DNA from 3 places in the Arthrobacter sp. 1088 genome. Region 1 is predicted to be linked to each of the others. Evidence: riboswitches for the same ligand, from Rfam matches in the RefSeq annotation. Region 1 holds a riboswitch; each other region holds the start of a gene.
The links. A riboswitch is a leader RNA that binds a small molecule or an ion and turns the genes downstream of it on or off. The one in region 1 is predicted to bind thiamine pyrophosphate.

Region 1 (3,686 bases):
TGAAAGAACTCGTTCTGCTGGTGACTGCTGTCATCCTGAGCCTGGCTGCGGTGGGAGCGATCATCCGCATCGCCATTGGCCCCTCCTTGCTGGACCGCGTTTTGGCATCGGATGTCCTGCTGGCCATTCTTGGAGCCGCGCTGGCGATCGATATGGCGATGAACCGGCACCTGAACAACCTGGTGTTGCTCGTGGCTCTCGCCGTGATCGGCTTTGTAGGCTCCGTAACGTTTGCCCGGTTTGTCGCGGATCGGAGGGATCAGAGCAATGACTCCTGAACCTACTGGCGTGGATGCCGTAATCGACGCGGTGACGGCCATGTTTCTTGTGGTGGGTGCCCTGATGTCGCTTGGCGCAGCAATTGGCCTCCTGCGGTTCCCCGACCTCATGAGCCGAATGCACGCGGCAACGAAGCCGCAAGTCCTGGGTCTTTTCCTGATGCTTGCAGCCATGGGTCTGCAAATGCGCACATGGTGGGTTTGGCCGGTTCTCGTGGTGGCCTGGATATTCCAATTGCTGACCGCACCGGTCTCCGCACACATGGTGGGCCGCTCCGCCTACCGAACCAAACATGGGCACCGCGAACTGCTCACCAAGGATGAGCTTGAAGCGGTTGTCCAAAGGGCAGCCGGCAACGGTTCCACCCCGGATCCTTAGGGTTCCACTGCGGATCCTTAGGGTTCCACCCCGGACTTAAGACAACGGGATGGCTGTGCCCGGCCTAGACGATGTCGTGCGTCTTTGCGAAGCGGGCGATGGCACGCTGGGTGCCACGGCTCGCGAAAACCTGGATGAGCGTGCTGACGAAGGCCGAAATCAGCGCGAAGGACAAGGCTGACCGGAGGCTCGTTTCCATATCGTCGTGGCCCGTGGGCGGCTTGTTGCCGGTGGCCTTTTCCCAGCCCTTGTTGACCAACTTGGTGCCGACGAATCCGGCTGCAAGGCTTACTCCGGCACCCAGCAGCTTGAAAAAGAGGTTCATGCCCCCAGCCTAGCCTCACATGCAGGCGGGTTGGGACTAGCGGCGGTTTTCGCGTTCCTTGAGGAAAGCCGCCATGGAACCGCGTGGTGCCAGGACAGGAACAACATCGTGATCGGCTTCCCAAACGGCATCCACGGTTCCGAGCCCGGAAATTTCCTTGAGCAGGTAATACGTGGGCGGCATCAGCTGCAATTTACCGGCCGCCTCGGCCGCCAGGATCCCGTCCACCGGCATCCAGAGTGATTGCCACGCTTCAGTAGTTTGGTGCTGGGGTGCTGCTTCCGGAGCAGGCTTGGCTACATAGAAGTACGTGTCGAAGCGCTTGGGCATGTCCGTGGGCGTGACCCAGTTTGCCCAAGGGCGAAGGTCTGAGGCGTCAAGGCGAAGTCCGGCCTCCTCCCAAACTTCCCGCAGGGCAGCGGTGAGCAGCATGCCTGACTTTGCCGGGGCCTGTACAGGATCGACGGCGATGGAACTCAGATGCCAGTCTGCAGCGTGCTGTTCCAGCAGCCGGACAGGGTAATCCCATCCATCCTGGTCAGCGGCATCAACCCGGCCGCCCGGAAAGACCACCATGCCGGCGGCGAAGTCCATGGTGGCAACCCTGTGCTGGACGAAGGCCTCAAGCCCGCCCGGGGCGTCGCGGAGCAGGATGACGCTCGCGGCAAGGCGGGGTTGGGGAACTGGCATGTCCGTAATGGGAAGGTCCGTCATGAATTACCCCTTTGCCGCGTCGATTCCTGCTGCATCATTGTCTCAGGTCCTGTTGTCGGGCTGGTGTGCGTGCTAAGACCGGAGAATGGGGCGCAGAGCCGGCCCCGCAACGCAGGAGAAGGGGAGCCAACCGCTTTGTGACTAGTCCGAGGAGCCCACGAACACCCACAGGTGTAAACTGAACCACGCCCATAAGGGCAGATTAATAACGACAGGGGAGCGCCGCCGTCGGACCTTGCAGAGATGCAGGTGACGCGAGGGCGCTGAGAGTGCGGACAGCCGCAGACCCTCGAACCTGATCCGGTTAGTACCGGCGCAAGGGAGTCGAGCTTCTCAGAGTGTCCGGATCCGGGCGGCGCAGGCCGGCCGGGGGTTTCCGGGGAGCACTTTCCCCTCCTGTACCTCAGGAGGCAGAAAAAATGACCACGGCAAGCGTGAAGAAAACCAGTTATAACTGGCGTGTTGTAGACATCGTGGTGGCAGCTTTGATTGCCATCGCCGGCGGCGTGATTTTTTGGGCCTGGTCCCAGGGCGCCGCAATCGTATCCATTCCCATGAACGCCACGTATCCGCCGCTCACCGGTTTGATCGCCGGTGGCTGGATGATCCCGGCCGTCCTGGGCATGCTCATCATCCGCAAGCCGGGCGCAGCCCTGTTCTGCGAAGCCGTCGCCGCCACCGGCGAACTCATCATGGGTTCCCAGTACGGCACCACCGTCCTCATCTCCGGCGTCCTCCAGGGACTGGGCGCGGAACTCGTCTTCGCTGCGTTCCGGTACAAGAAGTTCGACCTCTCCGCTGCACTCCTCGCAGGTGCCGGCTCGGGCCTCTTCTGCGGTCTCAACGATTCCTTCCTGCCTTGGGGCTGGAACATCGCCTACGAAGCAATCGACAAGCTGGCTTACATCGCCTTCACCACGCTCTCCGGTGCGATCATCGCGGGCGCGCTGTCCTGGGTTGCCACCCGCGGGCTGGCCAAGACCGGTGTACTGAGCTCCTTCGCGTCGCGGAAGGCTGCTTCGGAGCCCGTCTTCAACTAATGCCTGCCACGCAAAGCAGCGGCCAGGTGCGGCCTGCCGCCATTACCGCCCAAGGGTGGGGATGGCGGCATGCCGGGCGTTCCACACCCGCCATCCAGGACCTCGATCTCCGGATCGGGCCCGGCGAGCGTGTGCTCTTGCTGGGTCCATCGGGCGCAGGAAAATCGACACTGCTCCACGCCCTCGCCGGTGTGCTGGGTGATGAGGAGGATGATTCCGACGAGACCGGCTCGCTGCTGATCGACGGCGTTGCTCCCCGCGAACAGCGCGGACGCGCAGGTCTGATGCAGCAGGATCCGGAAACCCAGGTAGTGCTCTCCCAGGTGGGTGACGATGTCGCGTTTGGCGCCGAAAACCTGGCCGTTCCCCGGGAAGAAATTTGGGCGCGCGTCCATGAAGCGCTCGACGACGTCGGGTTGCGCACAGCTGCAGGCGGCGGCTTGGCACTGGATCACCCGACGGCGGCCCTGTCCGGCGGGCAGAAGCAGCGACTTGCGTTGGCTGGCATCCTCGCGATGCGGCCCGGGCTGATCCTCCTGGACGAACCTACGGCGAACCTGGATCCGGTGGGCGTGCTTGAGGTTCGGGACGCCGTGCAGCGCTGCCTGGACAAGACCGGTGCCACTTTGGTTGTCGTGGAACACCGTGTGTCCGTGTGGAAGGACCTGGTGGACAGGATCGTGGTCCTCCAGCCACCCTCGGCCGGGGGCGGTGTGCTCCTGGACGGCCCCCCGGATCGGGTGCTCACAGAGGCCCGCACCATGCTGATGGCAGCGGGAGTGTGGGTGCCCGGATACGTTCCGACGACCCGCGCCCGCAGGAGCACAAGTCAGGAGTTGGGCGGCCATGAATCCACGCACCAGCTCCTCCTCGTCGCACAGGACCTGGCTGTTTCCCGTGGGAAGTCCCGCCGCCGCCGTTTCAAGACCATCCCGCCCGTCCCCGTGCAA
Region 2 (3,686 bases), on a different contig from region 1:
CAGATCGAAGCCCGCGAGTCATCCCATGAACAATTCCAAGGGGCATAACCCAAGTGTTGGCGTAAGCACCGAAGATCAAGATTACGCTAGTTTGACCTTCAGCTGCAAATGAGGCCGGGTCCGGAGGCTATCGGGTGACTTGCATCACCAGTTGTAACGGACTCTCCCGGCACCGTGCCCATACAGCCTACAGGCTTTGGGCGGGAATGCTGCGATTTGGCTGGCGACGCGCGGGAGTTTCATGGATCCGCTACGCAGAAACCACGGAAATCCAACTCAGGCGAAGAGCCTTGGCGCATCAAAGAAGGCCGTCTCATAGCGGCAAGAGTGCGCAAAGGCCTCAACCATGGCCTCGCGTTCCTGCGCAGAGGCCTTGAGGGCGGCTGCGTCCGTAAGGTCGATCGCTTTGCGGGTTGCGGCAGCAAACTCCTCGTCGGCGTAGGTCTTCAACCAGTCGGCGTACGGGTGGTCGCCGGGTGCGCCTGCATCCACGTAGGCCGCGTGGAGTTGCCGGCCTACCTCCGCGTACAGCCAGTAACAGGGCAGGATTGCTGCGAGCAACACCGCGTAACTGCCGGACGCGGAAGTGGCCAGGAGGTGGTCCACGTACGACTTCGTCACGGGTCCGGTCTGCGTCGGAGCCGGGCGCGTGCTCAGCCAGTTCCGATGAAGCTCGGACTCGACCTCAAGGCAGGTCTGTGACGCCTTGGCCCAGAAGAGCTGCTCTTCCTCAGTGGGGGCAAGGGCACCGGCGCGGGCCAGAACCCGGGAATAGCCGTTGAGGTAGATGGCGTCCTGGGCAAGGTAGTAGTTGAACTCGGGCTCAGGGAGCCTCCCCGACTGCAGGCCCTGGATGAAGGCCAGGCCGTAGATTGCGTCCAACTCCGGCGTGGCTTCCGCCCAAAGTCGCGCGGCAAAATCGCCGGACCGGCCAGCAGGATTCCGTGTTGGCTCCAGATGGTGAAAGTGCTGGATCGGCCCGCTGCCCCTGCCCACGTCGAGCCCGTCGGCCGCAGAAAGGGCCTGCAGCAGCCACGGCTTAACCTCCCGCAGTGACGCTTCCCAGTCACCTCTGCGGGCCTGCACCGTGGCCAATGCCGAGGAGAGCGAACAGCCCGTTCCGTGGCTGTTCCGGGTATCCACACGGGGACCGGCCACCTCGATAACGTCCTGCCGCAGCAAGCCGCTCGTATTGACCAAGGCATCAGGACATTCCGCTCCGGCCAAATGGCCACCCTTCACCAGGACGGTCGTTCCACATTCGGCAGCCAGACGCTTGCCTTGGTCAAGGGCAGTTGCCCAGTCCGGGGCGTCAGGCTCCCCCAGCAACATAGCCAGTTCGGGAAGGTTGGGGGTAACGAGATCCGCCAAAGGCAGGAGGCTGCGAAGCGCGGCTTCGGCGTTCCCACGCAGAAGCCGGTCGCCGCTGGTGGCCACCATCACCGGGTCAAGGACCACGACGGCGGGACGCACGTCTTCGAGCCAGCTGCGGACTTCGTGGATGACGGACGCGTCACCCAACATCCCGATCTTGACGGCATCAATCTCAATATCGCTGCTGATGGCGTCCAGTTGCTGGCGCAGGAACTCCACGGGCGGAACATGGACTGCACTGACTCCAAGGGTGTTCTGTGCCGTGAGCGCCGTGATGGCAGCCATTCCGTAACCACCGTGCGCAGCAATGCTCTTCAGGTCTGCCTGGATCCCTGCGCCTCCGGACGGATCCGAACCGGCAATGCTAAGCACCCGCGGATGTTGCCGGGCAGCCACGGGTCCGCCAACGCTACCGGCGGGGTCAAGGGGGTAGACAGGGGAACTGGACAATGAAGCCATGATGGACATCCCTTCGCCGGTGCTAACCGGACAGGTTCAACGGGTCTGGATCTCAGCCAGGCCCAGCGCCCGGCACCCCGTGTCAGTTTCCTAGCGTAGCCGGGAAGTCCAGCGGTCCGGGAACCGGCCTGCTTGGGTGCATGGATGTGACTGCCGGCGACAAAAGAGTCCCGCAGTATCCGACGACATCGGATATTGCGGGACTCTTTCAACACGTCATCAGTGCTGACGTGCTTACAACTCCGAAGCTGGAACTCCTACGCCGAGGATGATGGGCTCGTCAGCTGCCTTCTTTTTGGCAGGCTCTTCCGCTGCCGGCGCTTTGGCCTCGTGGGCCGTTCCACCCGCGGCTGCGGCAGTTACCTCGTGGTGCTCCACGCTGGTTTCGTTTGCGGCACCCTGTGCCCTGCTCGCGCTACGGTTCCTTCGGCCTCGACTTCCACGCGAACGCGAAGAACGATCGTTCTGACCGTCGGTGGCCGCAGCACTTGCAGCGGAGGCAGCGGAAGTTTCGGAAGCCGTGGCAGGTCCGGAAACCGTATCCACAGTGTTTTCCTCGGCAGCCGGTGCAGCACCGAGGTGCGAGAACGCCTCCGCCAGCAGGTCCAGGCTCATGGCCGGCTTGCCCGCAGACGGTTCCTCATGGTGCTCCACGAATGGGAGCGCCACTTCTTCGCCACCGAAGCGCAAAACGGGCGTGGACCGTGCCTCCCGAACCGCTGCTTCATGGCTGGCGGCATCAGCTGCGGCCGCTCCCCCGGCATCGCCGGTTGCCGTATCAGACACGGATTCAGCCGTGTCGTGATGCTGACCGGCTGCGCGTGCCAGTTCCTCCGCGCGGTGAACTTCGTCGTCGTGCAAGTGCGCGGCATGCGCTGCAGCGGCGATGGTGGCAAGAGCCGCCCTGGTCGCCTCGGCCTTCGCCTGGCGAACGGGGTCAACCGACTCCTTGCCACTTGGCGCAGCTACCGGGGCGGCAGCGGTGCTGTGGGTGGAGACTGGTTCCTCGGCTACCGCTCCCCCACCTTTCCCACGGCGACGCTTGCGTTCATTCCGGGCAGCAGGCTGTTGCGGTTCGGTGTGTGGACGGTGGTGCTCGGCGGCAACTACGTTGGCGCGTCGGTGTTCCACGGGCTCATCATGGGTGACGACGCCGCGTCCGGCGCAGTGCTCGCACTGCTCACCGAACACTTCAAGCAGGCCTGTGCCCATGCGCTTGCGTGTCATCTGCACCAGGCCAAGCGACGTCACTTCAGCCACTTGGTGCTTGGTGCGGTCACGGCCCAGGCATTCCACCAATCGGCGGAGTACCAGGTCACGGTTGGATTCAAGGACCATGTCGATGAAGTCGATGACAATGATGCCGCCGATATCGCGCAGGCGCAGCTGGCGAACTACTTCCTCGGCCGCTTCAAGGTTGTTCTTGGTGACGGTTTCTTCAAGGTTTCCACCGCTGCCGGTGAACTTACCCGTGTTGACGTCCACCACGGTCATGGCCTCGGTGCGGTCGATGACAAGCGAACCGCCGGACGGCAGGAAGACCTTGCGCTCCAGGGCCTTGTGGATCTGTTCGTCGATCCGCCAGGCCGCAAAAATGTCCTGGTCCTTGGTCCACTTTTCAAGGCGGCCCACCAAATCGGGAGCAACATAGGTGACGTAAGCCTCAATGGTGTCCCACGCGTCGTCGCCGGACACAATCAGCTTGGAAAAGTCCTCGTTGAAGACATCCCGGACCACCTTGATGGTGAGGTCAGGTTCGCCGTAGAGCAGTTCGGGTGCCAGCACCTTGGTGGAGGACGCCTGGCCTTCAATGCCTTCCCATTGCGCGCGCAAACGGTTGATGTCGTGCGTCA
Region 3 (3,686 bases), on a different contig from region 1:
CAGCCTCCCTGGACTGCGGTTACGAGTTCGAGTTCGTCTCCATCGGCGAGCGCAGTCGCTGCCCATTGGCTGCGCGGCACAACCTCGGAATTACGTGCGACGGCGACACCCAGCTTGCCGCCGTCGGCTGCCTGTCCCCGGTGGTCCAGCGCGCGGCCTGTGATGGCACTGACGAGTGTGCTCACGGACGCGTCGTCCGCCACGGCGTGTTCGGAGCCGTTGAGTTTGATGTTCATGGTGTGTCCTTGATTGCTGGTTGGAGGAGGTGATCCTGAGTTGCCGTAAATCGATCAGGCCGGAAAATGGACCATCGGGGGTCGGCTGGGCCGCTGATCAGTCCGCCTACGATTTTGGCGGCCACAGGCGTCAAGAGAACGCCGTGGCGGAAGAACCCGGTGGCGATCACGAGACCGTCGATGGTGCCCCCGGGCCCGGTAACTCGTCCAAGTAGGGGTGCGTTGTCCGGTGTGCCTGGCCGTGCACGGGCTGTCGCTTCCAACAGTTCCAGCTCCGCCACGGCAGGAACCAACACTTGGGCGTCACGCAGGAGTTGATAGACGCCCCCGGCGGACACTGCGTTGCTGGACGCAGACAACCCGTCCTCCCGCTGGGTGGCTCCAATCACCACCGTTCCGTCGTCGCGGGGGACGATGTAGACCGGCACCCCGCGGACCATGCCCCGGATGGTGGATGTGAGCAGCGGCTGGAGGTGTTGGGGAACGCGCAGCCTGAGAATGTCGCCGTAAACGGGCCGCAGGGGCAGGTTGAGACCCTCGGGGAGACCGCCGATCCTGGCTGCATCCAGCCCGCAGGCGAGCACAGTCTCTGAGGCCCAAACAACGCGCCCGGCGCCCGAATCGAGCTGGACCCCGCAGACGCGTTCCCCGTCCCAGAGCAAACGGGACGCTTGGAACGGCAGGGCGAAACCGTCCTCCGCTCCGGAAACCCAGGTTGCGTCACTTGGTCCGTGGGCTGATAACCCGTCCAGGAGGCATCGTGCAAGGCGCCGCGGATCCACTTGGTGATCGGCCGGTATGTCGAAGGCACAGGAAATCCCGGGGCTGAGCAAAGGCTCGCGCTCGCGCGCTTCACGCAAAGACAGTGGCTCCACGCGCAGCCCCGCGGCCTGCTGGACTGTGCGGAGGTCTGCCAGCGCACGGCGGTCGGCGGCGTCGGCACCAACGGCGATGGTCGACGTCGTGCGGTATCCGGCGGCTGATTCGCTGCCGTGGACGCTCCGGACGAAAGCCGGCCACAGTTGGGAGGATTCCAACATGAGTTCCAGGAGGTCTTCCTCCTGGTAGTGGAGTTCACTGACTGGAGCCAGCATTCCGGCGGCAGCGAACGTCGCACCCACTGCGGGGGTGGGATCAATGAGGACCACAGAGCGGCCCTGACGGCGGACTTCGTGGGCGATGCCAAGGCCGATGACGCCGCCACCAATGACCGCAACGTCTGCCTGCAAGGGGTTTTGGCGGGATTCTGCCATATGTTTCCTTCCCTACGCCGGTATTAGCCGGATCAGGTCAAGCGGTCGGCGCTGAAGCCCTCTCAGCCGGACGGTCATATGACGCTGTCACGGCTCCCGCAGTACGTGCCCAGTTTAGAGGAACTACTCTGGTTTCCATGACCCAGCATGATGTCCACACCACTGCCCGCCTTTACTTGTGCACTGATGCCCGCAAACGCCAGGGCGATTTCGAAGACTTCGTCGACGCCGCGTTTGAGGGCGGCGTCGACATCATCCAGCTTCGCGACAAGACGCTCGAGGCCGCCGAGGAGCTTGAGGTCCTGGAGGTCCTGCACAACGTTGCCCAACGGCACGGAAGGCTGTGGGCCGTCAACGACCGCGCCGATGTTGCCAGTATTTCCGGGGCTCCGGTGTTCCATATCGGCCAAAAAGACATCCCGTTACGCGCTGCACGGCACCTCCTCCACGACCGCACGGTCATCGGCCTGTCCACCCATACACTGGACCAGGTTGACGCCGCGATAGCTGCCTCCCCCGGCAGGAGCGGACTGGATTATTTCTGTGTTGGCCCGGTGTGGGCAACACCGACAAAGCCAGGCCGTGAAGCAGTTGGGCTGGACCTGGTCACATATGCCGCGGAAGCCGTAAAGCGCGCGGATGAGGAGACCGTAGGCGGCGTCCTCCTCCCCTGGTTCGCCATCGGCGGCATAGACCTCACCAATGTTGAACAGGTGGTTGCGGCCGGAGCCAGCCGGATCGTGGTGGTACGTGCCATCACTGAGGCGGAGGACCCGACGGCGGCGGCCAAGACTTTGCTGGAAGCGCTCGACGCCGGATAACCACCCCGGCGCCCTGGCTGCTGCGGAGGATATTCGAAAGTGTCCTAAGCCGTGAGCCCCAGCCCGGACATGCGTCGCCCATGCCGCTCCGCCAGCTCAGCGGTGAGGGCCTTGACTGCATTGCGCGCGTCCCCGCCGCCCTTGAGCAGCGGTCCCAGCTGGGGATGTTCCATGCCTACGCGTTGTGCTTGCGTCAGGGCTTCACCGACCAGGCGGCGGCCCCACAAAGCCAGGCGCGACGCCAGGCGGGGGTCGTCAGCCAGGGCCCTGCGCAGGAGGATGCGTAAAACTTCCGTGGCTTGGTCGGCGGAGGCCACCTTCTGGACAAAGAGTTGCGTCCCGCCGTCAAGGAACGACGCGACCATGCGGTAGAAGTCCGATGACACGGTGTCGATCACATAGGCCTTCATGACGGATTCAAACCAGTCCGCTGGCTTTGTTCGCTCGTGGAAGTGGTCAAACGAGCGCTGGAACGGAAGCATGGCTTCTTCGGCATCGAGTCCCATCTCCGAGAGCCGGCTGCTGATCAAGGCGAAGTTTCCGTAAGCGCCGACGGCGATCTTTGCCAGCACTGCCCTGTCATGGAGGTTGGGAGCGTACCGCGAGTCGAAAGACAGCCGGCCAAACGCGGAGAGCTCGCCGTACGCCATGGCCCCCAGCAGCTCCGAAGAGAGTCGCTGGATGCGAGCATTATCGTCCAAGGAAGTGCTCATGGTCCAAGACTATCCAGCGATTTCGGGCTAACCTGATTTTCGTGTCACATCATCGGATTTCGCCCAACGTCGACGACTCGTCGGACCAGCTCGCGGCGGCATTTGCAGCCCTCCGGACCGAACTGGAGCTCCCGGGCGAGTATCCGGCCGAAGCCGTGGCGGAAGCCCGCAAAGCGGTGGAAAACCATACGCTGCCGGACCGCGACCTCAGGGACATTCCCTTTGTGACCATTGATCCCGCCACGTCCACCGACCTGGACCAAGCAGTGTTCATTGAACGTGCCGGCGACGGTTACAAAGTCCTCTACGCAATCGCGGACGTGCCATCCTTCGTTGCTCCCGGCGGGGCGCTCGATGCCGAAACCCGGCAACGGGGACAAACGTTTTACGCTCCTGACGGGAGGATCCCGCTGCACCCGGAGGTCATCAGCGAAAACGCCGGCAGCCTGCTGGCCGGTCAGGACTGCAGCGCCTTCGTGTGGGACTTCGAACTGGACCGCAATGCGGAGGTAACCGCCACGTCCGTGGCCCGTGGCACTGTCCGTAGCCGCACGAAGCTCAGTTACAAAGGTGCCCAGGAGCAGATCGATGCCGGCACAGCCCCGGAGGTCCTTGAGCTCCTCAAAGAGGTTGGCCTGAAGCGGGTGGAGCTGGAACGACTCC

Region 2: linked by a shared signal. The riboswitch ahead of J2Y41_RS15750 (bifunctional hydroxymethylpyrimidine kinase/phosphomethylpyrimidine kinase) and the one ahead of J2Y41_RS11865 (ECF transporter S component) in region 1 are both predicted to bind thiamine pyrophosphate.
Region 3: linked by a shared signal. The riboswitch ahead of thiO (glycine oxidase ThiO) and the one ahead of J2Y41_RS11865 (ECF transporter S component) in region 1 are both predicted to bind thiamine pyrophosphate.

The regions. Positions count from the first base shown of each region.
Region 1 is NZ_JAVDSM010000006.1:279,197-282,882, reverse strand. Features, by position in the region: gene J2Y41_RS11885 (monovalent cation/H+ antiporter complex subunit F) at 1-278, shown strand, start outside; gene J2Y41_RS11890 (Na+/H+ antiporter subunit E) at 1-3, shown strand, start outside; gene mnhG (monovalent cation/H(+) antiporter subunit G) at 268-657, shown strand; gene J2Y41_RS11875 (DUF4235 domain-containing protein) at 722-982, opposite strand; gene J2Y41_RS11870 (NUDIX hydrolase) at 1,019-1,696, opposite strand; TPP riboswitch at 1,900-2,036, shown strand; gene J2Y41_RS11865 (ECF transporter S component) at 2,116-2,736, shown strand; gene J2Y41_RS11860 (ABC transporter ATP-binding protein) at 2,736-3,686, shown strand, end outside.
Region 2 is NZ_JAVDSM010000009.1:168,160-171,845, forward strand. Features, by position in the region: gene J2Y41_RS15750 (bifunctional hydroxymethylpyrimidine kinase/phosphomethylpyrimidine kinase) at 277-1,833, opposite strand; TPP riboswitch at 1,825-1,923, opposite strand; gene J2Y41_RS15755 (Rne/Rng family ribonuclease) at 2,068-3,686, opposite strand, start outside.
Region 3 is NZ_JAVDSM010000007.1:26,252-29,937, reverse strand. Features, by position in the region: gene thiS (sulfur carrier protein ThiS) at 1-236, opposite strand, end outside; gene thiO (glycine oxidase ThiO) at 233-1,489, opposite strand; TPP riboswitch at 1,482-1,599, opposite strand; gene thiE (thiamine phosphate synthase) at 1,627-2,310, shown strand; gene J2Y41_RS12400 (ferritin-like fold-containing protein) at 2,355-3,023, opposite strand; gene J2Y41_RS12395 (RNB domain-containing ribonuclease) at 3,065-3,686, shown strand, end outside.